2 linked regions of the Cryptosporangium aurantiacum genome follow. The protein of the gene in region 2 interacts with the protein of the main gene of each other region in a pairwise test. Links are inferred from orthologs where the notes say so. Each region holds a gene or a part of one and is shown on either strand. Other genes may lie near its edges. The genes, in order: BUB75_RS25880 and BUB75_RS00955.

Region 1 (14,192 bases), on a different replicon or contig from region 2:
ACAACCCGAACGCGACCGGGTCCTGCGCCTGCGGCGACTCGTTCCACTGAGCTAGAGCCTTTCGCGACGGCGTCCGTCACCGGTTCCCGGTGGTGGACGCCGTTTCGTGTGCCCACACGTCGGGTGCGCAGCGCGTCCGGTGGCTCACCCGGTGTGCCCGCATCGTGGGCGTACGGGAGTGAGCGCCGGAAGTGTGCATTAGGCTGTCGCCCGTCGATGTCCCCACCGACTGTGTCGGCCCGCAGCGGCCGTGTCATATCTCTAGCGCCCGGCTCTCGAGGCGCGGTGCCCTTCAGCTGTTTACCCGGATGGAGAAAACCCCGGATGGACGCCCTATGAAAATCGCTGTCACCGGGTCGATCGCGACCGACCACCTGATGCACTTCCCGGGCCGGTTCGCCACGCAGCTGATGCCGGACCAGCTGGACCGCGTCTCGCTGTCGTTCCTGGTCGACGACCTGGTCGTTCGGCGTGGTGGGGTGGCCGCCAACATCGTGTTCGGGATGGGCCAGCTCGGGCTCCCCGGCATCCTGGTCGGCGCGGTGGGCAACGATTTCGCTGACTACCGCTCGTGGCTGGAGCGGCACGGCGTCGACTGCGACTCGGTGCACGTCTCCGAGTACGCGCACACGTCCCGGTTCGTCTGCACGACCGACGACGACATGTGCCAGATCGCGTCGTTCTACGCCGGGGCGATGAGCGAGGCGCGGAACATCGAACTCGGCCCGATCGACGAGCGCGTCGGCGGGCTGGACCTGGTGCTGGTCGGGGCCAACGACCCGGAGGCGATGGTCCGGCACACCGTCGAGTGCAGGCAGCGCGGGCTGCGGTTCGCCGCCGACCCGTCGCAGCAGCTCGCCCGGATGACCGGTGACCAGGTGCGGCAGCTCATCGACGGGGCCGCGTTCCTGTTCACGAACGAGTACGAGAAGACGCTGCTGGAGTCGAAGACCGGCTACTCGGCGGACGACGTGCTCGACCGGGTGGACGTGCGGGTCACCACGCTCGGCAAGGACGGCGTCGAGATCGTCGGCCGGAACATCGGGCGGATCCACGTCGCGTGCGCGACCGAGGCCGTGAAGGCCGACCCGACCGGCGTCGGCGACGGGTTCCGCGCCGGGTTCCTCACCGCGCTGTCGTGGGGCCTGGACCTGCAGCGGGCGGCCGAGGTCGGCAACCTGCTGGCGACGTACGTGCTGGAGACCGTCGGTACGCAGGAGTACCAGGTTGACGCGACCGAGTTCGTGAAGCGTCTCGGCGACGACTACGGGGACCGCGCCGCTGAAGAAGTAGCCGCCCACATCGCCCGTTAGGTGGGCGGCCCGCCGAGGACGAGCCTGACGGCCGCGCGCAAGGCCCCTGCGCGCGCACGCCAGCCTCGTCCTCGGCGGGCTCCGGGTTAGAACGAGGGCCGCTTAATTGTTACGACGGACGTCGTGCGCGTCGCCGTCGGCGCCCTGGTACTCGTGGGCGCGCATGCGGCACCAGGCCGGGATGTCGACGCGGGCCGCGGGGTCGTCGGCGAGCACTCGCACTACCGCACCCACCGGCACCTCACCGATCCGCCGCGCCAGGTGAATCACCGGGAGCGGGCATCGCATCCCGCGGCAATCCAGGGTGAGTTCGGGCGTCACAGGCCGGTCACCCCCGCCGTCGCGCGCAGGTCAGCCACGATTCCCGGCAGCTCCGCGAGGAACCGCTCCACGTCCGCCTCGGTCGTCGCGTGGTGCAGCGACACCCGCACGTTTCCGTGGCTGAGCACCCCCATCGCCTCCAGCACGTGCGACGGGGACAACGTCGACGAGGTGCACGAGGACCCGGACGACACCGCGAACCCCCGTGCATCCAGTGCGTGCAGCAGCGCCTCGCCGTCCACGTACAAACACGAGAACGTGACGAGGTGCGGCAACCGGTCCACCGGGTCACCGACGACCTCGACGTCCGGGACCGTCGCCGCCACCCGCTCCCGGATCCGGTCGACGAGCGGTGCCAACCGTGCGCGCTCCGCGTCGGCCGACGCCGCGACCGCCCGCAGCGACGCGGCCGCGGCCACGATCGCGGGCAGGCTCGGCGTCCCCGGAGCACGACCACGCTCCCGCTCGTCCGCCGGCCACGGCGAGGTCCAGCGCGTCCCGGCACGGACGACCAGCACACCGACGCCGGCCGGGCCGCCCCATTTGCGTGCGCTCCCGGTCAACAACGACCAGCCGCCGGGTACCGGAGTACGGCCCAGCGACTGCGCAGCGTCCACATACAGGGGAACGCCGGCCGAGGCGCACGCCGCAGCCACCTCCGAGACCGGTTGCACCGTCCCGACCTCGTGGTTGGCGCTCATCAGCGCTGCCAGCGCGACCCCCGGTCGCGCGACCTCCTCGGCGAAGGCCGAGGTGGACACCCGGCCGGCACGGTCCACTCCGACCGGGACCGCCGTGCCGTGGGTCTCGGCGGCGTGCAGCACCGCGGAGTGTTCGACGGCGGAGTGGACGAACACGGATCCGGCGCGCCGCCGCCCGGCCAACCCGCCGAGGACGGCCGCGTGCGCGGCCACCGAGCCGTTCGCGCAGAACGTGACCTCGTCCGGGCGGGCGCCGATCACCTCGGCGACCACGGCCCGGGAGGCCTCCAACAGCTGACCGGCGCGTCGCGCCTCGGTGTAGAGCCGCGCGGGGTCGGCCCAGCCGTCGTCGAGAGTGGCCAGGAACGCCTCCCGCGCGACCGGGTGCAGCGGCACCGCGGTGGCGGCGTCGAAGTACGTCCGTATTGGCGGTTCCCGGTCGTCGGACACGTTCCGGAACGCTACCCCGGCGCGTCGGCGACCCCTGCGGGTCGGCGCCTCGGGGGTCCAGTAGTCTACGTTCGGTCGAAGGGATTAGACCCGACTGGAGCAGGTACGTCGGGCGCCGATGAGGAGGGCGACTGGTGGGGGCAAACCCGTCAGCGAGTGCCGAACGTCGTACTCGGCGTTCTGGTCGGGCCGGGCGCTTTGCCGCCGTCACCGGCGTTGCCGGCGCGACGGCGCTGCTGCTCTCCGGCTGCTCTACCGAGGAAGTACTCCGGTTCGGATGGCCGAAGGGGATCACCCCGCAGGCCGAGCAGATGGAAGACCTCTGGACCGGCTCGGTCATCGCCGCCCTCGCGGTCGGCGTGTTCGTCTGGGGCCTGATCTTCTGGGCGGTGATCCGGTACCGCAAGAAGAGCGACGAGCTGCCCGTGCAGACCCGCTTCAACCTGCCGATCGAGATCCTCTACACGGCGGTTCCGTTCCTGATCATCGCGGTGCTCTTCTACTACACCGCGATCGTTCAGACGTTCGTCGACAAGCAGAAGGCCAACCCGGACCTCACGGTCTCCGTGGTGGCGTTCAAGTGGAACTGGCAGTTCCTCTACCCGGAGCTCCAGGACAAGGAAAAGCAGCCGATCGGCACCATCGGGTCCACGACCGAGATCCCGGTGCTGGTTGTGCCGACCGGTGAGCGGATCCGGTTCATGGAGACCTCCGACGACGTCATCCACTCGTTCTGGGTGCCTGCGCTGCTGTTCAAGCGCGACGTCGTTCCGGGGCGGACGAACTCGTTCGAGGCGACGATCAACAAGGGCGAAGAGGGTGCCTACGTCGGTCGGTGTGCGGAACTCTGCGGCACGTACCACGCGAACATGAACTTCGAGCTGCGCGCGGTGACGTCGGAGAAGTTCGATCAGTTCATCGCGGCGAAGCAGAACGGTGCTTCGACCTACGATGCGCTGGAGTCGATCGGTGAGAGCCCGATCGCCACTACGACGACGCCGTTCAACCCCGACCGCACCTCGCGTCAGCCGAGCTAGGAGAAGCGACCATGAAGAGCGAGTCCAGGATCTTCAACCTGCTCGCCGTGTTCCTGTTCGCGTCTGCGGCGCTGTACGGCGTGTGGACGTCGAAGACCACGTACCACACCGACTGGGTCGGTACGACGGCGCTGGTCCTGTCCGGTCTGCTGTGCGGCATGTGTGGGCAGTTCTTCTCGCTGGTCGCCCGGCGGATCGAGCCCCGTCCGGAGGACCGGTCGGACGCGGAGATCTCCGAGGGCGCCGGTGACCTGGGCTTCTTCAGCCCGGGCAGCTACTGGCCGTTCGGCATCGCGGTCGCCGCGACGGTGACCGGGCTGGGTGTGGCGTACTGGTTCCCGTGGCTGATCGCGCTCGGCGTCATCGCCGTGCTGATGGCCGTGACCGGGCTTCTCTTCGAGTACTACACCAAGCCCGGCGAACACTAACGACGGCGGCCCGTCCAGACCGACGCTGACAGCCGCGCGCAAGGCCTTGAGTATCAGTCATACGAGGCGGCCTTGCGCGCGGATGCCAGCGTCGCCCTGGACGGGCTCCAGGTTAAAACCAAGAGCCGACCCCTACCGGGTCGGCTTTTTTGCTTTTGTACCTGCTACGGCGGGAGCGCGCCCAGAGCGGAGCTGGCAGTCGAGCGGGAGGCCGCCTCGTATGTACTGATACTCAAGGCCTCGCGCTCGCCTGTCAGCGCCGTTCTGGGCGGGCCGTGCACTATGCGGCGTGTTGGGTGGCCCAGGCTAGTTCAGCGGCGGACCGGACCACGGCCAGCTGATCGGCGTTCAGGTACGGCTCGACCACCGGGGCCAGCTGGGCGTAGAGGCCCAATGCGGCACGGCACGAGTCGGCCAGCTGTTCGCCCCGCAGACCCAGCGCCGCGTCCTGTGAACGGCGCCAGGACGGCCCCATCGCGTCGGCCACCAGGTCGAACAGGCGGTGCTCGGCGTCGTAGAGGATGCGGTGGTGCACGGCGGCGACCACCGGTAACCGCGTCGACAGCCGGTTGCGGGTGACCGCGGCGGACGTCCGGCGCCCGGCTGCGAGCGACCCGACCAGCCGCTGGACGACCTCGGCCCGCCCGGTCATCTGGCCCGCGATCCAGGCCCGCCGTGGCCCCTCGATGTCCGACCAGCGCCACGCACCGGCCTCCGCCGAGAGTTCGTTGGCGGTGCCGTCGGCGTCGTGCAGGATCACCGCGGCGCGCCAGCCGGGCACGGTGCTGCCGGCGAGTTTGGGGTCGGCGAACGATCCGCGGACGGCGTCGGCCGTCCGCCAGGACACCGACATGAGCAGACCGCCCAGCTGGCGGTGCGTGTACTCCGGGCCGTTGCCGAGCGCGACGAGATCGACGTCGCTGTGTTCGTGGGCGTCACCACGGCTCTGACTACCGAGCAGGACGACGCCGCTCGTCCCTGCGGCGACGAGATCGGCGACAGTCGCTGCCACCGCGGCGGCAACCCGCGGAGGGAGAGGGGGCGGCACGGGCTAAGTGTCCCATCGGGTCCGGACTGACGGAACGTTTCGTCAGCATTTCTTCACGTACTGTCGTCCAGTGTCCGCATGCTGTTCGCACGCGGCTCACCTGCGACAACGCTAGTTCCCGGACGGCCCCCGGTGGACGTCATCTTCGTCACGCCGCCGGGCTGCGGCGGCCCGCCACCGGGGCCGCGGCTGCCTCGCGACGGGGCCGCGGCGGCCCGGCCACCGGGCTGCGGTCGCCCCGCGCCGGGGGCAACGGTCGCCCCGCGCCGGGGGCAACGGTCGCCCCGCGACGGGGGCAACGGTCGCCCCGCGCCGGGGGCAACGGTCGCCCCGCGACGGGGGCAACGGCCGCCCCGCCACCGAGGGCTGCGGCGGGCTCCGCCGTAGCCCCGGTGAGCGAGCGTCAATCCTGGGTCGCGACCGCGATCCAGCGGTCCAGCGCCGTGCCGGCCGCCCCGGAGTCGACCGCTGCCGCCGCCCGCTCCAGACCGCCTCGCAGCGACGCCTCCAGCCCGCCGGAGAAGCCCTCGTACGCGGCGATCCCGGCGGCGGCGTTGAGCAGCACGGCGTCCCGCACCGGGCCGCGCTCACCGGCCAGCACCGCGCGGGCGACCTTCGCGTTGAACGCCGCGTCGGCGCCGCGCAGGTCCGACCGCTCGGCCCGCGGAACGCCCAGATCCAAGGCGTCCAACACGACCTCGGTCACCGATCCATCAGCGACCACCCAGAGCCGCGTAGCGGCCGTGGTGGTGAACTCGTCCAGGCCGTCCTCGCCGCGCATCACCAGCGCCGAAGCGCCCCGCTGTGCGAAGACCCCGGCCATCACCGGCGCCATCCGCAGGTTCGCGCAGCCCACGGCGCTGGCCCGGACCCGGCCCGGGTTGGTGAGCGGGCCGAGGAAGTTGAAGAACGTCGGGACGCCCATCTCACGCCGCGCCACACCGGCGTGCCGCAGCCCGGGGTGATACGTGGGCGCGAAGCAGAACGCGATTCCGGCCTCGCGGACGCACGTGGCCGCGCGCTCGGGCGTCATCGTGATCGGCACCCCGAGGTACTCGAGGAGGTCGGCCGCGCCGGTGCTGCTCGACGCCGCCCGGTTGCCGTGCTTGACCACCGGGATACCGGCGCCGGCCACCACGATCGCGGCCATCGTCGAGATGTTGACGGTGTGCGCCTGGTCGCCGCCGGTGCCCACGATGTCGACGGCGTCCGGCGAGACGTCGATCGGCGTCGCGGCCGCGAGCATGCCCGCGACCAGCCCCGACACCTCCTCCGGCGTCTCACCCTTGGCTCGTAGCGCCATCGCGAACGCCGCGATCTGCACCGGGGTGGCGTCGCCGGACATCACCTGGCTCATCGCCCAGGTGGTCTGTTCCGGGCTGAGCGACTCCCGCGCCAGCAGCGTGTTGAGCAGCGACGGCCAGGTCTGGGGGAGCGGGGCCGTCATCGCGCGACAGGCAGCGCGCCCAGCGTGCGCCGCAGCACGTCGGCTACGGTGCTCGCGGCGGCTACCGGGTCGAGCGGGTGGGACAGCACCGCATCGGCCTCCGACCACGTCGCCAGCCAGCGGTCGACCTTGCGCGCCAGGACGATGCACACCGGCGGGCAGTCGTCCACCTCGTTCTTGAGCTGGCGGGAGATGCCCATGCCGCCGGTGGGCCACGCCTCGGCGTCCAACAGAAGAAGGTCGAGCCCACCGGCGTCGGTCAGCGCGACGACCTCCTCGCCCGTGCTCGCCTCCACCCAGGTGATCGGACCGACGTCGGCCGCAGGCCGGCGGCCGACCGCCATCCGGATCCGCTCGCGGACGGCCGCGTCATCGCTGTATACGAGGACGGTCGCGGGCGTGGCACTGGCCTTGGTCATCTGTCCGGGCTCCCAACGTGCGGCGGCTTGAGCGGATCGTAGCGCCGACCCCCGACACCGCACCGCCTGGTTATGGCCGCCGCTCGGCGAGCCGGGCCAGCCGGGCGTTGTACGCGTCCAACGCGTTGTCCTCGCCGGAGGTGCGGTCGAGCTGCCGGTCGATCCGGGCCGCGGTGCGCTCGTCGGAGCGGATCCACTGGGTGACGAACGCGGCGAGCATCAGCAGGCTGATCAGGTCGCCGGACGCCCAGAGCAGGCCGCCGCCGACCTGCTGGTCCATGGCCGGAGAGACCCAGCTCAGGTTCAGGCCCTCGTAGTAGGAGGTCGCGATCCGGCCAGCCATCTGCATGATGATCACGCCCAGCACGGCGTGCAGCGGCATCGAGATGATCATCATCAGCGCCCGCGCCGGGTACGGCCAGCGTCCGGGGAGCGGGTCCAGGCCGATCAGCGGCCAGAAGAACAGCGAGCCGACGACCAGGAAGTGCACGTGGGTGAACTCGTGCAGCAGGGTGTTGGTCAGCGTCGCCGGGTACCAGCCGGAGAGGTAGAGCGCGTACGGCGTCGCGATGAAGAACACGAATGCGATCAGCGGGTGGCTGATCAGGCGGAAGTAGCGGCTGTGCAGGAACGCGAGCAGCGCTTTCCGGCTGCGCGCGGGCAGCGTGCGCAGCGCGAGCGTCACCGGCGCGCCGAGCGCCATCAGGATCGGCGCCACCATGCTCAGCATCATGTGCTGAACCATGTGAGCGCTGAACAACGTGTCGTCGTACGTGCCGACGCCGGACAGCGTCGCGAGCGCGATCACGCCGAGCCCACCCGGTACGAACGCGAGTGTTCGTCCGATCGGCCACCGGTCACCCCGGGCGCGCAGCTTGTGGACGCCGTAGAGGTACAGCCCGGCGACGACCACGAGCGCGATCGCCATCCACTGGTCGAGGTTGGCCGCGGTGAACACCGTGGCAGGAGTGAACACCGGTAGCTCGACGCTGGTCAGGGCCGTATCGACACCCGTGGTGGACAGCACCGCTCCACCTTAGGCCGGAATCTACGACACGACGTAGGCACCCGGTGCGTGCGCTGGGATTCGGGCGGGACATAATGCTCCCGTGACGACGGCCACGACCAGTATCGAGAAGAGCCAGATCCACTCGCTGACCCGGCCGAACATGGTCAGTGTCGGGACGATCGTGTGGCTCTCCAGCGAGCTCATGTTCTTCGCGGGTTTGTTCGCGATGTACTTCTCGATCCGAGCTTCCGGCCCGGGTCAGAGTCTCTGGCACGAAGAGACCGAGAAGCTGAACATCCCGTACGCCCTGGTCTTCACGGTGATCCTGGTGGCGTCGTCCGTGACGTGCCAGATCGGCGTGTTCCGCGCCGAGGTCGGCGACGTCTACGGGCTTCGGCGGTGGTTCGCGATCACGTTCGTGATGGGGCTGATCTTCGTGCTCGGCCAGGCGAACGAGTACCGCAACCTGGTGCACGAGGACGTGACGATCGCGTCCAACGGCTACGGGACGATGTTCTATCTGACGACCGGCTTCCACGGCTTGCACGTGGTCGGCGGGTTGGTCGCGTTCTTGCTGATGATGGGGCGGAGCACGCTCGGGCGGTTCACCCCGGCGCAGGCCACCAGCGCGATCGTCGTCTCGTACTACTGGCACTTCGTCGACGTGGTGTGGATCGGACTGTTCGCGACGATCTACTTCGTCAAGTGATGCCGTCCAACCAGTGGCCGTCCGCCACGACTGGCTCCTCGACCGACAAGGTGAATCCATTGACCGAGCGCTTGCGCGAGGTACGGCTAGCAGAGTCGCCGTGCGATCATGCCGGCTCCGAGCGGAGCGAGGAGTCGGCATGATCGCCTCCGCCGCCGCCCGTTTGAGGCGCCGGTTTCGAAACCGGGCTGGAAAGGCCGGGCGAATCGTTGTCCTCGCCCTGGCGCTCGGGCTGATCGGCGGCGCGTACGCCACGTTCGCGCCGACCGGGCAGGCTGACGAGACTTCCAGCTCGCTCGCGGTCCGCGAAGGACAGAAGCTCTACGACAAGAGCTGCATCAGCTGCCACGGCACCAATGCGCAGGGTGTGGAAGACCGCGGTCCCAGCCTGATCGGCGTCGGTTCCGCCTCGGTGGAGTTCCAGGTGACCAGCGGTCGCATGCCCGCCGCGCGCCAGGAGGCCCAGGTCCAGCGCAAGCAGCCGGCGTACGACGACGAGCAGGCCAAGCAGCTCGCCGCCTACATCCAGTCGATCGGCGGCGGCCCGGAGATCCCGGACGGCAACCTGCGCGGTGACGAGGCCCTCGGCGGCGAGCTGTTCCGGGTGAACTGCTCGTCCTGCCACGCGTTCTCGTCCAACGGTGGTGCGCTGTCCTCCGGCAAGTACGCGCCGTCGCTCGAGCCGGCCACCGACCGTCAGCTGTACGCGGCCATGCTGACCGGGCCGCAGAACATGCCGGTCTTCGGTGAGAACCAGCTCACGCCGGAGGAGAAGAGGGCGATCATCGCCTACGTCCAGACGCAGAAGACCGACGCCGACCCGGGTGGCTGGGGCATCGGCCGGACCGGCCCGGTGCCGGAGATGGTCGTGATCTTCGCGGTGGGCATCGTGGTGTGTCTGTTCGGGGCGTTGTGGATTGCGGGTAAGTCATGAGTGAGCACGGGAGCGGGACCCCGGTCGACTTCGACCCGACCGACCCCAAGCACAACCAGTTCGACCTGGTGCGGGAAGGTGCCCGGCGGGACGGCGTCGAGATCGTCCACTACCAGCCGCGGTTCGCGGTCGCCGGCACGAAGCGCGAGAAGCGAATCGAACGTACGATCGCTTTCCTGCTGATCCTGACCGGCCTGGCGGCGCTGGCGTTCATCGTCGTCTACGTGGCCTGGCCGTACGAGTACGAGCAGGGCCGGGGCCCGGACAAGCTGTACACGCCGCTGCTCGGCTTCACGATGGGCACCGCGCTGTTCGCGCTCGGCGCGGCGATCATCGTCTGGGTCAAGAAGCTGATGCCGGAGGAGGTGGCGGTCCAAGACCGCCACGACAACAACCCCAATTTGGACGAGCGGGCGCTGACCGCCGCGACGATCATGAACATGGTCGACGAGACCGGCATCAAGCGCCGTCCGCTGCTCAAGGGCGCGCTCGCCGTCGGTGCGGCGCCGCTCGGCCTGATGGCGATCGTGCCGCTCGGCGCGCTGATCAAGGACCCGCACGGGGACGACCAGCCGCTGTGGACCACGGGGTTCAAGGAGGGCGTCCGGCTGGTCCGGGACGACGGCACGCCGATCCGTCCGGGCGAGGTCTCGGCCGGCGGTCTGGAGACCGTGTTCCCGGGCATCCCGCACGGCACCGGCCTGAAGTACGCGGACTCGCCGACGCTGCTGATCCACCTCCGCGAGGAGGACGCCAGGGAGTTCAAGCCGCGGAAGGGCTTCGAGAACGCCCACTACGGCAACTACTTCGCGTACTCGAAGATCTGCACGCACGCGGGCTGCCCCGCCAGCCTCTTCGAGCAGCAGACCAACCGGCTGCTCTGCCCGTGCCACCAGTCGCAGTTCGACGTCAAAGACAGCTGCCGACCGATTTTCGGTCCCGCGACGCGGCGACTGCCGCAACTTCCTATTACCGTGGATGAAGAGGGCTACTTCGTCGCCCAGAGCGACTTCAAGGAAGCTGTCGGACCGGCCTTCTGGGAGCGTCCGTAATGCCACTGCTGCCGAAGATCAAACCAGCTGCTGTCGGCACCTGGGCGGACGACCGTCTGGACGCTTCGACGCCGCTTCGTCGCGTGTTCAACAAGGTCTTCCCTGACCACTGGTCGTTCATGCTGGGCGAGATCGCGCTCTACTCGTTCATCGTCCTGCTGCTGACCGGCACGTTCCTGACGCTGTTCTTCACCCCGTCGCCGCAGGAAGTCATCTACGACGGCTCCTACACCCGGCTGCAGGGCGTGGAGATGTCGAAGGCGTACGACTCGGCGCTGAACATCTCGTTCGAGGTCCGCGGTGGTCTGGTCATGCGCCAGATCCACCACTGGGCCGCGCTGATGTTCGTCGCGGCGATGCTCGTCCACATGTTCCGGACGTTCTTCACCGGTGCGTTCCGCCGCCCGCGTGAGCTGAACTGGGTCATCGGTGTCACGCTGTTCGTCCTGGGCATGTTCGAGGGCTTCCTCGGCTACTCGCTCCCGGACGACGCGCTCTCCGGCACGGGTCTCCGCATCGCCAGCGCGATCATCTACTCGATCCCGGTGGTCGGTACCTGGGTCTCGTTCGCGCTGTTCGGCGGGGAGTTCCCGGGTGAGTTCATCTTGGAACGCTTCTACATCATCCACGTGCTGCTCCTGCCCGCGGCGATCCTCGGTCTGATCGCGGCGCACATGGGCCTGCTCGTCAAGCAGAAGCACACCCAGTTCCCCGGCCCGGGGCGGACCAACCAGAACGTGGTGGGTCACCGGATGTTCCCCGGGTTCGCGGCCAAGGCCGGCGGCTTCTTCATGCTGGTGTTCGGCGTCATCGCCGCGCTCGGCGGTCTGGTCCAGATCAACCCGATCTGGCTGTTCGGCCCGTACGAGGCGGCGGTCGTCTCGGCCGGTTCGCAGCCCGACTGGTACATGATGTGGCTCGACGGCGCGGTCCGGCTGATGCCTGCGTGGGAGTTCCGCAGCTTCGGCTACACGATCCCGGCGATGTTCTGGCCATCCGTGGTCCTAGCCGGCGTGATGTTCACGCTCGCCGGCGCTTATCCATGGTTGGAACAGAAGTACGGCAAGGACCGCGGGCACCATAACCTGCTCCAGCGTCCGCGGGACGCGCCTGCCCGCACCGGCCTCGGCGCGATGGCGATCAGCTTCTTCGTCATCCTGCTGCTGTCGGGTGGCAACGACATCATCGCCGACAAGTTCGACATCAGCCTCAACGCGACGACGTGGGCGGGCCGGATCGGCCTGTTCGTCGTGCCGCCGCTGGCGTACTTCTTCACGTATCGGATCTGCCTCGGTCTGCAGCAGCACGACCGCGAGGTGCTGGCCCACGGCGTGGAGAGCGGCATGATCCGGCGGCTTCCGTCCGGACAGTTCATCGAGGTGCACCAGCCGCTCGGTGAGCCGGACGAGCACGGCCACGTCGAGCTGGACTACGTCGGCGCCCCGGTGCCGAAGAAGATGAACAAGCTGGGTGCCGGTGGGCGCGCGATCCGGGGCTTCTTCATCCCGCTCGAGCGTCCGGAGGAGGTCGCGAAGACCGCCGTCGGGGCGGGCGACGACGGCAAGAAGCCGTCGGAGCTGAGCGGCGCCTCGTCGGTCGACTCCGGCAACTACTGACCGAACGACCAGGGCCCCGTCGATCCTCGTGATCGGCGGGGCCCTGTCGTGTGCATCGCCGCCGAGGCGGTGAACACTTTGTGCCCCTATGGCGGCACAGAATGTTCATCGCTTGGGACGGGTCGCCGCGGCATGCGGGCGGGGTGGGTCAGTCGGTGCCCTCGAGGCCGATGGAGAACGCAGCGTCGAGGTCGTGGCGGGAGTAGGCGCGGAACGCGATATGCGTCTCGGTGTCGACGATGCCGGGAACCTTGCTGATTCGGCCCGCGATCACCTCGGCGATCTCCTCGAACTCGTGGACCCGCACGATCGCGATCAGGTCGACGTTGCCCGCGGTCGAGTACACCTCGCTGACCCCGGGCAGGTCGGCGAGGGTCTGGGCGACCTCGGGAATCAGATCGGTCTCGCAGCTGATCATCACGATCGACGTGATCACGTGGACGCTCCTCGGGGTCCCCCGCGGCCCGTTCCGCGGTGCGGTCGCCAGCCTAGTCACTTGGGTTCAGAGGGGCGCCGTCGCAGCCCGGAGCGGCTTGTATCCGCGCTTCGGCGAGTTAGGCGTGGACAGTGAGCGCGTCGGCGCGGATGGCGTCGGTGAGGGACTCGTGCGCGTCGACGCGCGCTCCCGGCCACACCACGCAGCGGACGATTCGCCCCGCGACCACCGCTCCGGCGCCGACGACGGACTCAACGGCTTCGCCGGTCACGACCGCGGCCGGGTCGATGCCGGGCTCGACGCCGGCGACGTAGCGGCGGTCACCGGCGCCGGGGCCAGCGCCGTCGGAGGCGGCGGATCTGGCGTCGGCGTCGGTGTCGGAGCTGTCGGCAGTGCCGGCGCCAGCGCTGGCGTCGGAGGCAGCGCTAGCGGGGGTGTCGGCGGCGTGGCGGCGGGCGTGCAGGTTCGCGGCGAGGTAGTCGGCGGGGTTGCCGCAGTCGATGAACGTTCCGTCGAACGGCGTGAGCTCCAAGGCTCCGGCGGCCCAGGCGGCGCGCCACAGCACCTCGTAGAGCCCGGTCGGCTCCGGACGCAGCCGCGCCGCCGCCTCCGCCGGGAGGAGGGAGACCCCGGCGAACCGCCACCGGTCGAAGTCACGCCGCCGGTCACCCGCCTCGACGACGAGCAGCCGCGGCCGCTCCCCGCTCCACCCGGCGACAAAATCCGCGGGGAGCGCTCCCGCGAGGTACGCGTCGGCGTTGACCACGAGGACGTCCCGCCCGGCCACCCAGTCGCGCAGTGCGGCCACGGCGCCTGCGGTGCCGAGCGCCTCCGGCTGCTCCACCGAGAGGTGCGCCCGGCCGGCGACCGCCGCCGCGATCTGCTCAGCATGGTGGTGGGCGTTGACCGCGACAGCCCCTGGGCCGCTCAACCCGAGCGACGTCAGGCGGGCGAGCGCGCGGTCGAGCAGCGGGACGTTACCCACCGGGCAGAGCGCCTTCGGCCGCAGCTCGGTGAGCGGGCGCAGCCGAGTGCCCGCTCCGGCGGCCAGCACAACCGTGCAGAGGCCCCGATCGGTCACGCGCGCTCTCCGCGGCTCGGCGCGTCGTGCTTCGCGGCGGCAACATCGGCTTCCGGGTCGGCAAACGGTTCCCCGGGCTCCCCGAGCACCTCGTCGGTCCGCGCTCCGGCAGCGCCGCGCCCGTCAGCAGCCGGTGGGAGCGCCGTGCGGAGGTCTCCGCCGTTCCGCGGACCGGCCGCGCTGCCGTCGTC
Region 2 (14,074 bases):
ACGCAGATGCTTGTCGCCGTTGATCGACTGCAGATCGTCGGTGACGAGCTTCCCGAGCACCTCCGGTTCGATGCCCTCGGCGTAGCGGCCCGCCGCCTGCGCGGACCGCACCGCCGCTCCGGCCCGTGCCCCGACGTCTGGGAAGACGTACTGGTCGAGCAGCTCGATCGTCCGGTCGACGATCGCGTCGATCTCCGCGCTTCGCATGGTGGTGGCTCCCGCCGTGAAGTGACTGCCACCGGCAGTGAAGCACCGCGATTGACAAAGCGTCAAGAGTTCTTGACACTTAAGCCGTGGACGAACATCTCGAAATCTCCGACGCCGCGCAGTACAAGGCGCTCGGGCACCCCCTGCGGCATCGCCTGCTGTTCGCGCTGGGAACCGAGGCGGCCACGATCAGCCAGCTCGCGAAGGCCCTCGACCAGCGCAAAGGCAACATCGCCCACCACCTGGGCGTACTCCAGGAAGCCGGGCTGGTGCGGATCGTGGAGACCCGCCAGGTGCGCGGCGGCACCGAGCACTACTACCGGCGGTCCGCCCGGCGGCTCTCGTTCACCGGCCCGGATGCCGCGTCGCAGGGCCCGATCCTGATGCGCGCGGTCGCCGACGAGCTCGCCATCGCGGAGCCGGTGGGCAGCCGCCTTCGCAACGTCCGGCTGACCGCGGAACAGGCCGCGACCGTCGCCGCCGCACTCGAAAAAATGATCGACGACCTGCAGGACGCCGGCGACGACGCAGAGCGCTACGGCCTCCTCGTCACGGTCTACAAACCGCGATGAGGAGGCCGTAGCGCTCGGTCGAGTCAGGCGGTCAGGTCGTAGACCGTCGTGCCGCCGACCGTCGTCGCGGTGTAGTTCGCCTCGACCCAGCTGGTGATCTGACCGAGCACCCCGTCACCACCGCCCTGACCACCGGCGACGAAGTAGTGCACCTTGCCGGCCTTCACCAGCGCCTGGAACGCCGCGAGCGTCGTCGACTCGTCGCTACCGCTCCAGCCGCCGATCGCCATCACCGCTTTCCCGCTCGCCAGCTCCAGCGAGGCGGCGGTCTGCGACGTGCCGACGGCCGCGGCCCAGGTGGTGTCCGAGGCCTTCAGCAGCGCGGTCAGCTCCGCGCTGCTGGTGGTTCCGCCCCCGGTGGGCCGGTTCCCCGCCGTCGTGGTGCTGTTCCCTGCTGCGGACGACGTCGAGCCGGCCGCCGTGGGGTCCGACGATCCGCTCGCCGAGTCCGTGCTCGAGGCCGAGCCGGACGAGGCGCTGCCGTCGGGCGGAGTGCCCTGCTGGCCGCCGGGACCACCCTGGCCACCGGAGGGCATGGTTCCCAACCGCGGATTACCTCCACCCATACCGCCGCTCGTGGCCGGACCGGCGGTCGGCGTGCTGCCGGAGTGCGCGGTGGCCGCCGTCTGCAGCGCGTACGCACCGCTCCCGGCCAGCCCGGTCAGCAGGCCGACGATCAGCGCGACCGCCGCCAGCTTCTTCCAACGTCCACCGGCCAGCAGCCCGACCACCGCAACCACGGCCCCCACCGCGACGACGTACCGCAGCGGCGGGTACCAGTCCGCAGTCCGGTTCAGCAGGACGTAACTCCAGGCGCCGGTCGCTCCGACCATCGCCGCCAGGGCGGCACGGGCCACGAACCGGCGCCGCTCCAGCCAGAGCAACCGCCCGGTGATCGCGACCACCGCGACGACCGACGGCGCCAGCGCGACCGTGTAGTACTCGTGCACGGTGCCCTCCATGAACGAGAGCACCAGGCCGGTGACCAGCAGCCAGCCGCCCCACAGCACGAGCGCCGCCCGGGTGCGGTCGGTGCGCGGCCGCCGGAACGTCAGGACCAGCCCGGCGACCAGCGCGATCAGCGCGGCGGGCAACAGCCAGGAGACCTGGCCACCCATGTTCTCGTTGAAGAGCCGGAACAGCCCCGCGGCGCCGCTGAACCCACCACCGCCACCGCCGTTGCCCTCGGACCCGGTCAACCGGCCGAGGCCGTTGTAGCCGAGCGCGAGTTCGAGTGCGCTGTTGCCTTCGGAGCCACCGATGTACGGACGCGACGACGCCGGCCACAGCTCGACCAGCGCGATCCACCAGCCCGCGGAGACCACCAGCGACACACCGGCCAGCAGCAGCTGCCCGATGCGGCGCCGCAGCCGGGGCTTACCGGCGATCAGGTACACCAGCGCGAACGCGGGCAGCACCAGGAACGCCTGCAGCATCTTCGTGAGGAAGCCGAAACCGAGCGCCGAGCCGGCCAGCAGCAGCCAGCCGGTACGTCCACTCTCGACGGCGCGGACGACGCAATACGCGCCGGCCACGAGCAACAGCGTCAGCAGAGCGTCCGGATTGTTGAAGCGGAACATGAGCACGGCGACCGGCGTGAGCGCGAGGGCCGCACCGGCGAACAGGCCGGCCGCATGGCCGAACCACCGCTTCACGGTCGCGTACAGCAGGCCGACGGCAGCGACGCCCATCAGCGCCTGCGGCGCGAGCATGCTCCACGAGTTGAAGCCGAAGAGCCGGCCGGAGAGGCCCATCACCCAGAGCGCGGCGGGTGGCTTGTCGACCGTGATGTAGTTCGCGCTGTCCAGCGAGCCGAACAGCAGCGCCTTCCAGCTCTGCGTCCCGGCCTGGACGGCGGCGGCGTAGAACTCGTTCGCATAGCCGGACGCCGAGAGGTTCCAGAGGTAGAGCACCCCGGTGCCGAGCAGCAGCGCGACCAGCGACAGGCGGTGCTGGCGCTTCGGTACGTACTTCCTTGGTAACGGTCTGTCACGATCGAGGTCGGGGCGGGACAGGGTTGCGGTCACGGGAGTCTCCAGCGGGGCGGCGCTCTGCGCTACGGCAGACCAGCGGTCACCGAAGCGCACAGCGCTCCGTCATGCTTCGACGATCGCCAATGCGCCTGTTCGCCGCCGGTGAGGTGCCTGAGAGATCCCTGTGGGATCAGGCCGGGACCGCGTTGCGGGCCTGCTCGATCGTGGCCGAACCGATGACGACGTCGCCGTCGTAGAGCACAACGGCCTGTCCGGACGCGATGCCCCGCGCCGGGGTGTGCAGGCGGACGGTCCAGCGGTCGCCGTCGGGGGTCACCGTCGCGGCGAACGTCTGGCCGTGCGCCCGGAGCTGCGCGACGCACTCGAACGGCTCGGTGCGCGGCTCGTTCGTCCAGACCGGGCGGGCACCGATCACCTCGTCGACGTCGAGCGCCTCCGCGGGACCGACCCGCACGGTGTTCTCCACCGGCGAGATGTCGAGGACGTAGCGGGGCTTACCGTCGGCGGCCGGGCGGCCGAGCTTGAGCCCACGGCGCTGGCCGACCGTGTACGCGTAGGCGCCGCTGTGGCTGCCGAGCACCTCGCCGGTGGCGCCGTCGACGATGTCGCCGGGCGTCTCCCCGAGGTGCTTACGCAGGAAGCCGGCCGTGTCGCCGTCGGGGATGAAGCAGATGTCGTGCGAGTCGGGCTTCTCGGCGACGCCGAGACCCCGGCGCGCGGCTTCCTCGCGGACCTGCGCCTTCGTGGAGTCGCCCAGCGGGAACATCGCGTGCGCGAGCTGGTCGGGGCGGAGCACGGCCAGCACGTACGACTGGTCCTTACCGTCGTCGACGGAGCGGCGCAGGCGCGGGCCGGTCTCGGTCTGCTCCAGGCGGGCGTGGTGGCCGGTGACGACCGCGTCGAAGCCGAGCGCCAGCGCGCGGTCGAGCACCGCCTCGAACTTGATCTTCTCGTTGCAGCGCAGGCACGGGTTCGGCGTGCGGCCGGCCGCGTACTCGGCGACAAAATCGTCCACCACGTCGCGGCCGAACTCGTCCGCCATCGCCCAGACGTAGAACGGGATGCCGATCACGTCGGCGGCGCGGGCGGCGTCGCGGGAGTCCTCGACCGTGCAGCAGCCACGCGCGCCGAGGCGGTGCTGCTGCGGGGACGGCGACAGCGCCAGGTGGACGCCGGTGACGTCATGGCCGGCTTCCACCGCGCGGGCAGCCGCCACCGCGGAGTCGACCCCGCCGGACATCGCCGCCAGCACACGCATCGGTCCGTGCCTCCCGTTCGTCTCTTCGCTCGGCTCGTCGCCGGCTCTTCGCCGGCTCTTCGCTCGGCTACGAGCGTACGGGGTTACTCGTCGTGGCTGCTCCTCCTGGTCACTCGGGACGGACCGTGCGGGGCCGGATGTCGGTGATCAAGCCGTACTCGACCGCACCATCGGCGGTGAGGAATCGTCCGCGGCGGAAGTCGTCGGCCACCTCGTCGAGCGTCTTCCCGGTCAGCTCGGCGAGCCGCGCGTGGAACGAGTCGACGAGCGTCTTGTTCGCCGCGGCCTCACCGGCGAGCTGCCCGGCCGTGCCGGTGATGCTCGGCAGCGAGGGGTCGGCCAGCCGGAACCGGGCGTGCGGGTGCGCATACCGTTCGGCGACCGCGGTGAGCAGCGCCAGGCTCCCGCCGCCGAGTTCGCCGACGACCAGCGCGTGCACCGGGACGACGAGTGCGTCCAGCGTGTCCACCAGCGTCCAGACCGCGGTGAGGTCGGCGTTACCGCTGTTCAGCCGCAGCGTCACCGGCCGGCTCGTCCGGGACTCGAGCAGCAGCAGGCGGCTCGCGACCCGGGTGGCGACGTCGTTGTCGATGCGTCCGTTGACCTGCACGATCCGCTGGTCGAGGAGGCGGTCCTCCCAGAGCTCGCGGACGTCCTCGGCGGGCGGCGGCAGCTGGGGCGGTGGCGTCGGCGGCCAGTACGGGCGGGGCCGTTCGGGCTGCGGCGGCTCGTGGGGCTGCGTGGGCTGGGTGGGCTGCCAGCCCGGCGGACGCCACTCGGGCTGCCGGGGCTCCCACGGGCGAGGGCGTTCGGGCGGGAACCAGGTTGCGGAGGACATACAGATCACCACCGTCGTTGGGTCGGACGTGCGGGCGGGTCGGCGACTGTCGGGGGCAAAGGCGCGGCATGCGGACGCCGGGGGGCGTCGCCATCCGGCGGCCCGGGCTCCAACGGCCCGGCGGGCGAGCCAGGCGGACCGGCGGGCGAGCCGGGCGACACCGGGGGCGGCGACGTGTGGGCTGCGGGCCTCATTGGTACCGCGGGGAACTCGCGCGCCGGCACGTCGGGCGCAACCGCGGGATCGGAGACCGGCCGGAGCAGCGGCAGCCCCGGCGGAATCGGTGCGGCCGGGGCCGGGTCGAAGCGCAGCGTGACGTCGAGCCGCCCGCCGAGCGCGTCGGCGTACCGCTCGAGCGTGGAGATCCGCGGGTCGACCTCGCCCGCTTCGAGGCGGGCGATCGTCGACTGCGACGTGCCCATCCGGGCGGCGAGCTCGGTCTGCGAGAGCCCGGCGGCGCGCCGGTGATCGGCGAGCACGCCGATCGTCTCCCGCCGACGCCGCAAGGCCGCCTCCCGGAACCCCGGCAACCGGGGCAACTCCTCGTCCATAGCAAGAACGGTATCTCGAATATGAGATAAGAGCACTCCGCCCCTAGCGAACGACGCGCCCGCGCGCCGCACCAGCGCGCCCTCCGCGTCTCGCCCGCCCAGGCAGCTCGGGAGGCGGCCCGCGGAGGCGGCCCGCGGAGGCGGCCCGGGCAGGCGGGGCGCCCTCGCGCCCGAGGAAGCGCTATGCCTTGCGGACGGCTCCCGCGCGGCGGGCGCGGTCCACCACGCCACCGATCGCCGCGACCAGCGCATCCACGTCCCCGACGGTGGACGTGTGCCCGAGCGAGAACCGCAGCGAGCCGCGTGCCCGCTCGACCCCCGACCCCATCGCGACGAGGACGTGGCTCGGCTGCGCGACACCCGCCGAGCACGCCGACCCGGTCGAGCACTCGATGCCCCTGGCGTCCAGCAGCATCAGCAGCGCGTCACCCTCACAGCCGGGGAACGAGAAGTGAGCGTTACCGGGCAGCCGCGACGACCCCGACGAGGGCCCGTTCAGGACGGCGTCCGGCACCTCGGCGAGCAGACGCGAGACCAACTCGTCGCGCAGCGACGCCACCCGCGCCGCATACGACGCCTGCGCCTCGACCACGGCCTCCACCGCCACCGCGAACGCGACGATCGCCGGGGTGTCGAGCGTCCCGGACCGCACGTCCCGCTCCTGACCACCGCCGTGCAGCAGCGGCACACACGGCACGTCCCGCCCGAGCAGCAACGCCCCCACGCCCAGCGGACCACCCACCTTGTGGCCGGTCAGCGTCATCGCGTCGACGCCGGACGCGTGGAAGTCCACCGGCACCTGCCCGACCGCCTGCACCGCGTCGCTGTGGAACGGCACCCCGGCCGCCTTCGCGATCGCGGCCAGCTCGGCCACCGGCTGTACGGTGCCGACCTCGTTGTTCGCCCACATCACGGTCACCAGAGCGACCGTGTCCCCGTGCTTCTCCAGGGCCTCGCTCAACGTCGCGGGTGACACCCGGCCGTCGGCGTCCACCGGGAGCAGCTCGACGGTGGCGCCTTCTCGGGCGGCCAGCCAGTCGACGGCGTCCAGCACGGCGTGGTGCTCCACCGCTGAGGCCAGCACCACGGTCTTCCGGGGATCGGCGTCCCGGCGAGCCCAGAAGATGCCCTTGACCGCGAGGTTGTCGCTCTCGGTGCCGCCGCCGGTGAACAACACCTCGGACGGACGAGCGCCGAGAGCGGCGGCCAGGCGTTCCCGTGCCTCCTCGACCGCGCGGCGCGCCCGGCGTCCCGCCGCGTGCAACGAGGACGGGTTGCCGACAGCGCCCAGCGCACCGGTAAGCGCGGCAACCGCCTCCGGCAGCATCGGCGTAGTCGCCGCGTGATCGAGGTACACCATGACGGCGTTCAGACTATCCGGCGCCGGTGCTCGCCCGATGGCGAAGGCGGGGCGCAGCCGATCGCCGGAGCCGCGGCGCGACGGCGATGCCGACGATCGCCACCGCCACCATCGCGAGGTCGATCACCCCGACCGCGGTGGACAGCCGGAACGCACCGGCCGTCGCCGCCGCCACCAGGACGCCGCTGAACCCGATCGTCAGCGAGCTGAGCAGCGCGTCGGAGATCTGCAGGCTCGCGCTGTTCCGGCCGCGGTCGGCGTCGGTGGAGAACTCCAGCAGCAGCACCGCGAGCGACGGCATCACCAGCCCCATCCCGAGGCCGCCGAAGATCCAGGCCGGGAACGCCGCCCACGCCGATCCGGGAACCCACGCGATGACCGCCATCGACGCGCACGCGACGCCGACCGCCGCCATCCCGGTGCCGACGACCACCGACCGGGGCAGCTTGGGATACCGGCCCTGCAGCCAGGACGCGCTGGACCAGCCGAGCGCCCCGAACGTCAGCGGCAGCCCCGCACCGACCGCACTCCACCCGTGCACGGAGCTGAGCGTCAGCGGGACGAGCGTGTCCACGGCGAAGAACGATCCGGCGGCCAGCCCGCGCATCAGGACGACGGCCGGAAGTCCCCGGCCCGCCGCGCCGGTACCGACCGGCAGGAGCACGCGCACGGCCAGCACGACGGCGATCACCCCGGCCACCGCGAGCGGGATCGCGACGACGTCGAGCCGCTCGCCCGCGAGCTGTAACAGCACCACGCCGACGCCGGCGAGCAGGGCGAACGGCCAGCGGGCCGCCGTGCCACCGCGGTACGTGCCGGAAACCGCTGTCGGCCCGGCCTCGCCCGCACTTCGAGGACGGGTCCGCCGCAACCCGGGGACGATCAGCACGGCACCGACGATCACCAGCGGCAGCAGCCCGAGGAAGACCAGCCGCCAGTGCGCGTGCTCGGCGAGCGAACCCGCGACCACGGGCCCGATCAGCCCAGGCATCACCCAGCCGATCGCGGTCAGCCCGAAAACCCGTGGGTGGAGCTCGGCCGGGTAACCCGCGCCGATCAGCACGTACATGACGACGATCAGGACGCCGCCGCCGAGGCCCTGGACCAGGCGTCCGGCGATCAGCTGCACCATCGTCGTGGCGGTACCGGCGATCAGCAGGCCGGCCGCGAACGTCGCCAGCCCGGCGAGCATCGGCTTCGCGGGTCCCAGGCGGTCGGACACCTCACCGGCCACGACCATGCCGAGCAGGTTCGCGACCATGAACGCGGAGAACGGCCAGGCGTAGAACGCCATCCCGTCCAGCGATTCGACGACGATCGGCATCGCGGTGACCACCGACATCGCCTCGAACGCCACGATCGTGACGATCAGCAGCAGCCCGACGCTCGTCGCCCGGTACCCCTTCCCGAACACGCTTGGGCGGGTCGGCTCCGGGGCGGCCGGCTCGGTTCGGGCGTCAGAGATCGAGTCGGTCACACCCTGCACGTTACGGCGTCGAATCGACGGATTTTCCGGATGGTGACCACCGACGTCCGGGTCCAGCTGCGCCGCGCGCCGCATCGTCCACCTCTCACTGCGCGCCGGCCGAACACCGTCACCGGTGGAGGCGCGCGCCGGTCACCGATGACTCGTCCGACGCTAAAACCTCAACCGCGATTGAGGTCAATGCGGCAGAACGGCAATGCAGCAGAACGGCAATGCAGCGAAACGGCCGGGCACCCCAGCGGGGTGCCCGGCCGCAGGCCGACGAAAAAGCTCAGCCCTTGCGCTTGCGCACTTCCTCGGCGGCCTGCGGGGCCACCGCGAAGAGGTCGCCCACCACACCGAAGTCGGCGAGCTCGAAGATCGGAGCCTCGGGGTCCTTGTTGACCGCGACGATCGTCTTCGAGGTCTGCATGCCTGCCCGGTGCTGGATCGCACCGGAGATGCCCAGCGCGACGTACAGCTGCGGCGACACGGTCTTACCGGTCTGCCCGACCTGGAACTGGTGCGGGTAGAAGCCGGAGTCGACGGCGGCGCGCGACGCACCGACCGCAGCGCCCAGCGAGTCCGCCAGGTCCTCGACGACCTTGAAGTTGTCGGCCGAACCGACACCCCGGCCACCCGACACGACGATGTTCGCGTCGGTCAGCTCCGGACGCGAGCCGCTCGACTCGACGACCCGGTCGAGGATCTTCGCCTTGGTGGCCGCCTCGGAGAGCGACACCGACGCCTCGACGAGCTCGCCCGCAGCCGGCGCGGCCTCTGCGTCCACCGCCCCGCCCTTCAGGACGTAGATCGGCGTACCGGAGGTGACCTGCGACTTCACGATCACCTGACCGGCGAAGATGGCCTGGGTGGCCACCCCGTCCGCGCCCAGCCCGACGACGTCGTACAGCAGGCCGGACTCGAGCTTGACGGCCAGCCGGCCGGCGATCTCCTTGCCCTCCGCGGTGGCGGCGATGAGGATCGCCGCCGGCGAAGCGGAGCCGGCGATCGACGCGAGGATGTCGGACTTCGGCGCGACCAGGTAGGTCAGGGCCTCGTCCGACTCGGCCGCGTAGATCTTGGCCGCACCGAACTCCTTGAGCGTGTCCGCGTAGCCGGCCGCCGTGCCCGGCGCACCGACCACGACGGCGGACGGCTCGCCCAGCTGACGGGCGGCGGTGAGCAGCTCGGTCGTGATCTTCTTGACGGCGCCGTCGACGTGCTCGACGAGAACCAGCACTTCAGCCATGGGTGTGATCCTCCTCAGACGATCTTCTCGGCGGCCAGGTACGCGACCAGCTTGCTGCCGGCGTCACCCTCGTCGGTGATCTTCTCGCCCGCGGCACGCGGCGGGCGCGGCGCGAACTCGACGACGCTGCTGGTGGCAGCGCCCAGACCCACCTCGGAGGCGTCGACGCCCAGGTCGGCCAGCGACTTGGTGTCGACCGGCTTCTTCTTGGCGGCCATGATGCCCTTGAAGGACGGGTAGCGCGGCTCGTTGATCGTGTCCCAGACGCTGACGATCGCCGGGGTCTGCGCCTCGACGACCTGGTAGCCGTCCTCGAGCTGCCGCTCGATCGTGAGCGTGCTGCCGTCGACGGTGAGCTTGCGGGCACCCGTGAGGCCGGCGACACCGAGACGCTCGGAGAGCATCGAGGCCATGGCGGCGGCGCGGCCGTCGGTCGACTCCGCACCGGCGATGACCAGGTCCCACTCCAGACCCTGCAGGGCCTTGGCGAGCACCTTCGACGTGGCGAGGGCGTCCGAACCGTGCAGCGCGGGGTCGTTGACGTGCACCGCGCCGTCGGGGCCCATCGAGAGCGCCTTGCGGATCGACTCGGTGGCCTTGTCCGGACCCATCGTCAGCACGGTGACCGTGCCGCCGACGGCTTCCTTGACCTTGAGCGCCTCTTCGATCGCGTACTCGTCCATCTCGTTGATCACGAGGCTGGCCGAGTCGCGCTCCACGGTCTTGTCGTCTGCGCGCAGTGACCGTTCGGTACCGGAGTCCGGAACCTGCTTGACCAGTACGACGATGTTCATGGGTCTGTTCAGACCTCCTGCTCAGATCGTCCACGGACTCGTGCCCCCGCGGTCGGTTGCCGGGGCAGCACCGGTCCGCGCGCACGCTAGGTAATACAGTCAGGAGTGATGTTACCCGTCGGTAGCATTTCTACGCACCCGCCGTTAACGGCCAGTCCTGTTAGCCATATCACCACGTCCCGTGACATCCGTCAGCGTGGCGCCGCTCACTAGCGGCTCGGACGCCGGATCGACAGCCCCGCGCCGAGCACCGCGAGGGCCGTTCCGAGCCACAACACACTGCTCAGTCCAGCATGGTTCACGGCGAGTCCACCGACGAGCGCTCCGAGCGCGATCGACAGGTTGAAAGCCGAGACGTACAGCGCGGACGCCGCTTCGGTGGCCTCCGGGGCCGCGTCCAGAATCCAGGTTTGCAATGCCATCGGCACGGCGCCGTAACCGAGCCCCCACAGCGCGAGCACTGCACCCGCCGTGACCGTGGTGACATCCGCCACCGCCAGGATCGCCATCGACGCCCCGAGCAACGCGCAGATCCCGGTGACCGTCGCCTGCAAGTACCTGGCGACGAGCGCCCCGGCCACGAAGTTCCCGCAGATCCCGGCCGCGCCGAACGTCAGCAGGAAGACGCCCACCAGGTCGCCGTCGACGCCCTCGGCCCGCAGCAGCGGCCGGACGAACGTGTAGGCGAGAAAGTGGCCGGTGACCACCAGGAACGTCAGCGCGATGCCGAGCCGCAACCCGGCCCGGCGCGCGAAGACCCGGGGCAGATCGGCGAAGGCGAGCGGTGCTGCCGCCGGGATCTTCGGCAGCAGCACGATCAGGCAGACCAGCGACACCAGGCCGAGAACACCGACTGCCGCGAACGCGACTCGCCAGCCGCTCAGATCACCGAGCAGCGTCCCGAGCGGGACGCCCAGCACCGAGGCGGTCTCCACGCCGCCGAAGATGAGGGCGGTCGCCCGCGGGACGTGCCGCTCCGGAACCAGCCGCAGGGCGATCCCTCCCGCGATCGCCCAGAACCCACCGACGCTGACCCCGATTAGGAACCGGGCGAACAGCAACACCGCGAAGCTCGTCGCCAGGCTCGAAGCGAGGTTCGCGGCCCCGACCAGACCGACCAGGACCGCGAGCACGACTCGCCGGTCCACCCGTCCGGTGGCCACCGTGACCAGTGGCGCCGAGACCGCCGCGACCAGCCCCGGCACCGTCACCATCAGCCCGGCGGCCCCCTCCGAGACGTCCAGCGCCGCACCGACCGGCGTCAGCAGCCCCACCGGCAGCAGCTCCGAGGTCATCAACGCGAAGATGCCCAGCGCCACCGCTGAGACGGCGAGCCACCCCCGCACAGGTGACTCCGCGCGAACGGTCGTCACAGGGCCTTGCGGGTCGTGACGTTCATGCGGTTCCACGCGTTGACCGTGAAGATCAGCGCGATGAGCTGGGCGAGCTCGGCCTCGTCGAAATGCTCGGCCGCGCGGCCGTAGACCTCGTCGGACACCCCACCGGGGAGCAGGGTGACGGCCTCGGTCAGCGCGAGCGCGGCACGTTCGCGCTCGGTGTAGAGGCCGGACTCCGGCCAGGCCGTGAGTTGGTAAATCCGCTGCTCGGTCTCGCCGGCCTTGCGGGCGTCGGTGGAGTGGTAGTCGATGCAGTACGCGCAGCGGTTGATCTGCGACGCGCGGATCTGGACCAGTTCCACGAGCACGCCGTCGAGACCGGCCCGGGCTGCGCTGTCGAGTGCGAGCACCGCCCGGAACACCTTCGGTGCCACCGCGGAGAAATCCATTCGTTCAGCTGTCATGCCACGACCCTAGGAACGAATTGACCCCTGGATAGGGTGCAATCAGTGCCCGAAAGAGAGGATCAATTGACACTGCATCTGGATCTGACCGGCGAGGGTGGTCGCCGCATCCAGCTCATGCGTGCGCTGCGAGACGCGATCCGATCCGGACGGCTCGCGCCGGATACGCGGCTTCCCCCGTATCGCGTTCTGGCCGGCGATCTGGGCGTCGCCAAGAACACCGTCGCCGGTGCGTACGCGGAACTCGTCGCGGAAGGCTGGCTCACCGCGCAGCAGGGGTCCGGCACCCGGGTCGCCCAGCGCACCACCGCACCCGAGCCCGGCGCTGTCCGGTCGCGGCCGGAACCGGACCGGATCCGGCATGACCTCCGGCCCAGTTCGCCGACCGCAGCCGCGTTCCCGCGGACCGCGTGGCTGGCCTCCGCCCGCCGCGCGCTGACCGCGGCACCGAACGACGCCTTCGGCGTCGCCGACCCCCGCGGGCGGCCGGAGTTGCGTGCTGCGCTGGTGGACCATCTCGCGCGAGCGCGCGGCGTTCGCGCGGACGCCGGCCGGATCGTCGTCTGTGCGGGGTTCGGCCACGCCCTCCAGCTGCTCGCGGACGTGCTGCCGGGGCCGGTCGCGGTGGAGGCATACGGGCTGGGTTTCCACCGGGACGTGGTGCACGGCGCCGGGCACCGGACGGTCCCGATACCGATCGACGCCGACGGAGCGCAGGTCGGGGAACTGGCCGCCACCGACGTCACCACCGTCCTGCTGACCCCCGCTCACCAGTACCCCACCGGCGGACCGCTCCACGCACGCCGTCGGACGGCCGTCGTTGACTGGGCGCGCTCGACCGGCGGATGGATCCTGGAGGACGACTACGACGGCGAGTTCCGGTACGACCGGCAACCGATCGGCGCACTCCAGGGACTCGATCCCGAGCACGTCGTCTATCTGGGATCGACCAGCAAAAGCCTCTCCCCCGCACTACGTCTCGGCTGGATGGTGCTGCCCGCTGCGCTGGTCGACGACGTCCTCGCCGCGAAGGGGACGCGGGAGATCTGGACCGGGGTCACCGACCAGCTCACGCTGGCGGACTTCCTCCGCTCCGGCGCCTACAGCCGGCACCTCCGCCGGGCGCGGCTCTCTTATCAGCGACGACGTGCCGCGCTGGTGGCCGCACTCGCGGACCGCGCACCGCACGTCAGGGTCAGCGGAATCGCCGCCGGTCTGCACGCCGTCCTCGAGTTGCCGGACGACACGGAGGAGGCGACCGTGCGGGCGGCGCGCAGCGCGGGCGTCGCCCTCGACGGCCTGCGGGACTACCGCCACCCGGACGCGTCGACACCGCCCCGGGACGGGCTGGTCATCGGCTACGGCACCCCGCCCGGCCACGCGTTCCCGGCCGCGCTCGGCGCGCTCTGCGCGGCTATCCGGTGATCGCCTCCCGCACCGCGGGCACGATCTCGGACGCCCACCGGCCGAGCGACGCGTGGTCCGGCGTCCCACCCCGCGGGGAGAACAGCAGGAACCCGGACGCACCGTGGGTGAGCACCGCCCCCGCCAGTTCCTCGACCCACTGGTCGACGGAGCCGCCGATCCAGCGGCCGTCCGCACCTCGCGTCGCGGGCAGCGACCGCTCGGTGATCCGGCCGGGGAGGTTGTAGATCGTGCGAACCGCCCCCGGATCACGGCCGGCTTCCGCGGCGGCCGCGTCGATGACCGGCCGGGACGTCCGGTAACGCTCGCTGAGCCAGTCCGCCGCATGGCCGGGGATCCAACCGTCGGCGACGCGCCCCGTCGCGGCCAGCGAGCGTGCCCCGACCGACCCGGTCCACACCGGCGGCGACGGCACCGGCGACGGGGGGATCTCGTGCATCCGGTAGTGGCTACCGTGGTGGGTGACCGGCGGGCCGCCGCCGGAGAGCTTCTTGACCAGGACGATCGCTTCTTCGAACGCGTCCACGGCAGCGGCGGGTGAGAGGCGGGGCACACCC

Evidence for each region.
Region 1: the proteins of BUB75_RS00955 (region 2) and BUB75_RS25880 interact in binary tests that used the Escherichia coli proteins (3 or more experiments, as listed by UniProt). The link is inferred for Cryptosporangium aurantiacum from one-to-one orthologs.

What each region holds. Positions count from the first base shown.
Region 1 is NZ_FRCS01000008.1:171,722-185,913, reverse strand. The notes cover bases 9-2,999. They hold BUB75_RS25880 (sulfurtransferase TusA family protein), read right to left. Parts: upstream 1,602-2,999; coding sequence 1,416-1,601; downstream 9-1,415. Other genes in these bases: ctaC (aa3-type cytochrome oxidase subunit II), read left to right, coding at 2,920-2,999; BUB75_RS25875 (cysteine desulfurase family protein), read right to left, coding at 1,631-2,785; BUB75_RS25885 (carbohydrate kinase family protein), read left to right, coding at 336-1,313; BUB75_RS25890 (HesB/IscA family protein), read left to right, coding at 9-50. In the rest of the region: more of BUB75_RS25890, read left to right, coding at 1-8; more of ctaC, read left to right, coding at 3,000-3,822; BUB75_RS25865 (cytochrome c oxidase subunit 4), read left to right, coding at 3,834-4,250; BUB75_RS25860 (nucleotidyltransferase domain-containing protein), read right to left, coding at 4,531-5,298; trpD (anthranilate phosphoribosyltransferase), read right to left, coding at 5,702-6,745; BUB75_RS25850 (hypothetical protein), read right to left, coding at 6,742-7,164; BUB75_RS25845 (cytochrome c oxidase assembly protein), read right to left, coding at 7,235-8,191; ctaE (aa3-type cytochrome oxidase subunit III), read left to right, coding at 8,274-8,882; qcrC (cytochrome bc1 complex diheme cytochrome c subunit), read left to right, coding at 9,022-9,816; qcrA (cytochrome bc1 complex Rieske iron-sulfur subunit), read left to right, coding at 9,813-10,868; qcrB (cytochrome bc1 complex cytochrome b subunit), read left to right, coding at 10,868-12,484; BUB75_RS25820 (Lrp/AsnC family transcriptional regulator), read right to left, coding at 12,633-12,920; BUB75_RS25815 (sugar phosphate nucleotidyltransferase), read right to left, coding at 13,039-14,001; BUB75_RS47755 (NUDIX hydrolase), read right to left, coding at 13,998-14,192. UniProt on the Escherichia coli protein: Sulfur carrier protein involved in sulfur trafficking in the cell. Part of a sulfur-relay system required for 2-thiolation during synthesis of 2-thiouridine of the modified wobble base 5-methylaminomethyl-2-thiouridine (mnm(5)s(2)U) in tRNA.
Region 2 is NZ_FRCS01000001.1:228,444-242,517, reverse strand. What follows is about bases 4,692-7,564. They hold BUB75_RS00955 (cysteine desulfurase family protein), read right to left. Parts: upstream 6,781-7,564; coding sequence 5,602-6,780; downstream 4,692-5,601. Other genes in these bases: BUB75_RS00950 (MFS transporter), read right to left, coding at 6,794-7,564; BUB75_RS46935 (helix-turn-helix domain-containing protein), read right to left, coding at 4,875-5,420; BUB75_RS00965 (ATP-dependent Clp protease proteolytic subunit), read right to left, coding at 4,692-4,869. Also shown: BUB75_RS00985 (S41 family peptidase), read right to left, coding at 1-207; BUB75_RS00980 (ArsR/SmtB family transcription factor), read left to right, coding at 294-779; BUB75_RS00975 (ArnT family glycosyltransferase), read right to left, coding at 803-2,806; tRNA 2-thiouridine(34) synthase MnmA, read right to left, coding at 2,943-4,031; more of BUB75_RS00965, read right to left, coding at 4,141-4,691; more of BUB75_RS00950, read right to left, coding at 7,565-8,257; BUB75_RS00945 (electron transfer flavoprotein subunit alpha/FixB family protein), read right to left, coding at 8,538-9,497; BUB75_RS00940 (electron transfer flavoprotein subunit beta/FixA family protein), read right to left, coding at 9,512-10,291; BUB75_RS00935 (MFS transporter), read right to left, coding at 10,501-11,664; BUB75_RS00930 (carboxymuconolactone decarboxylase family protein), read right to left, coding at 11,661-12,077; MocR-like pyridoxine biosynthesis transcription factor PdxR, read left to right, coding at 12,210-13,517; BUB75_RS00920 (LLM class flavin-dependent oxidoreductase), read right to left, coding at 13,507-14,074. UniProt on the Escherichia coli protein: Master enzyme that delivers sulfur to a number of partners involved in Fe-S cluster assembly, tRNA modification or cofactor biosynthesis. Catalyzes the removal of elemental sulfur from cysteine to produce alanine.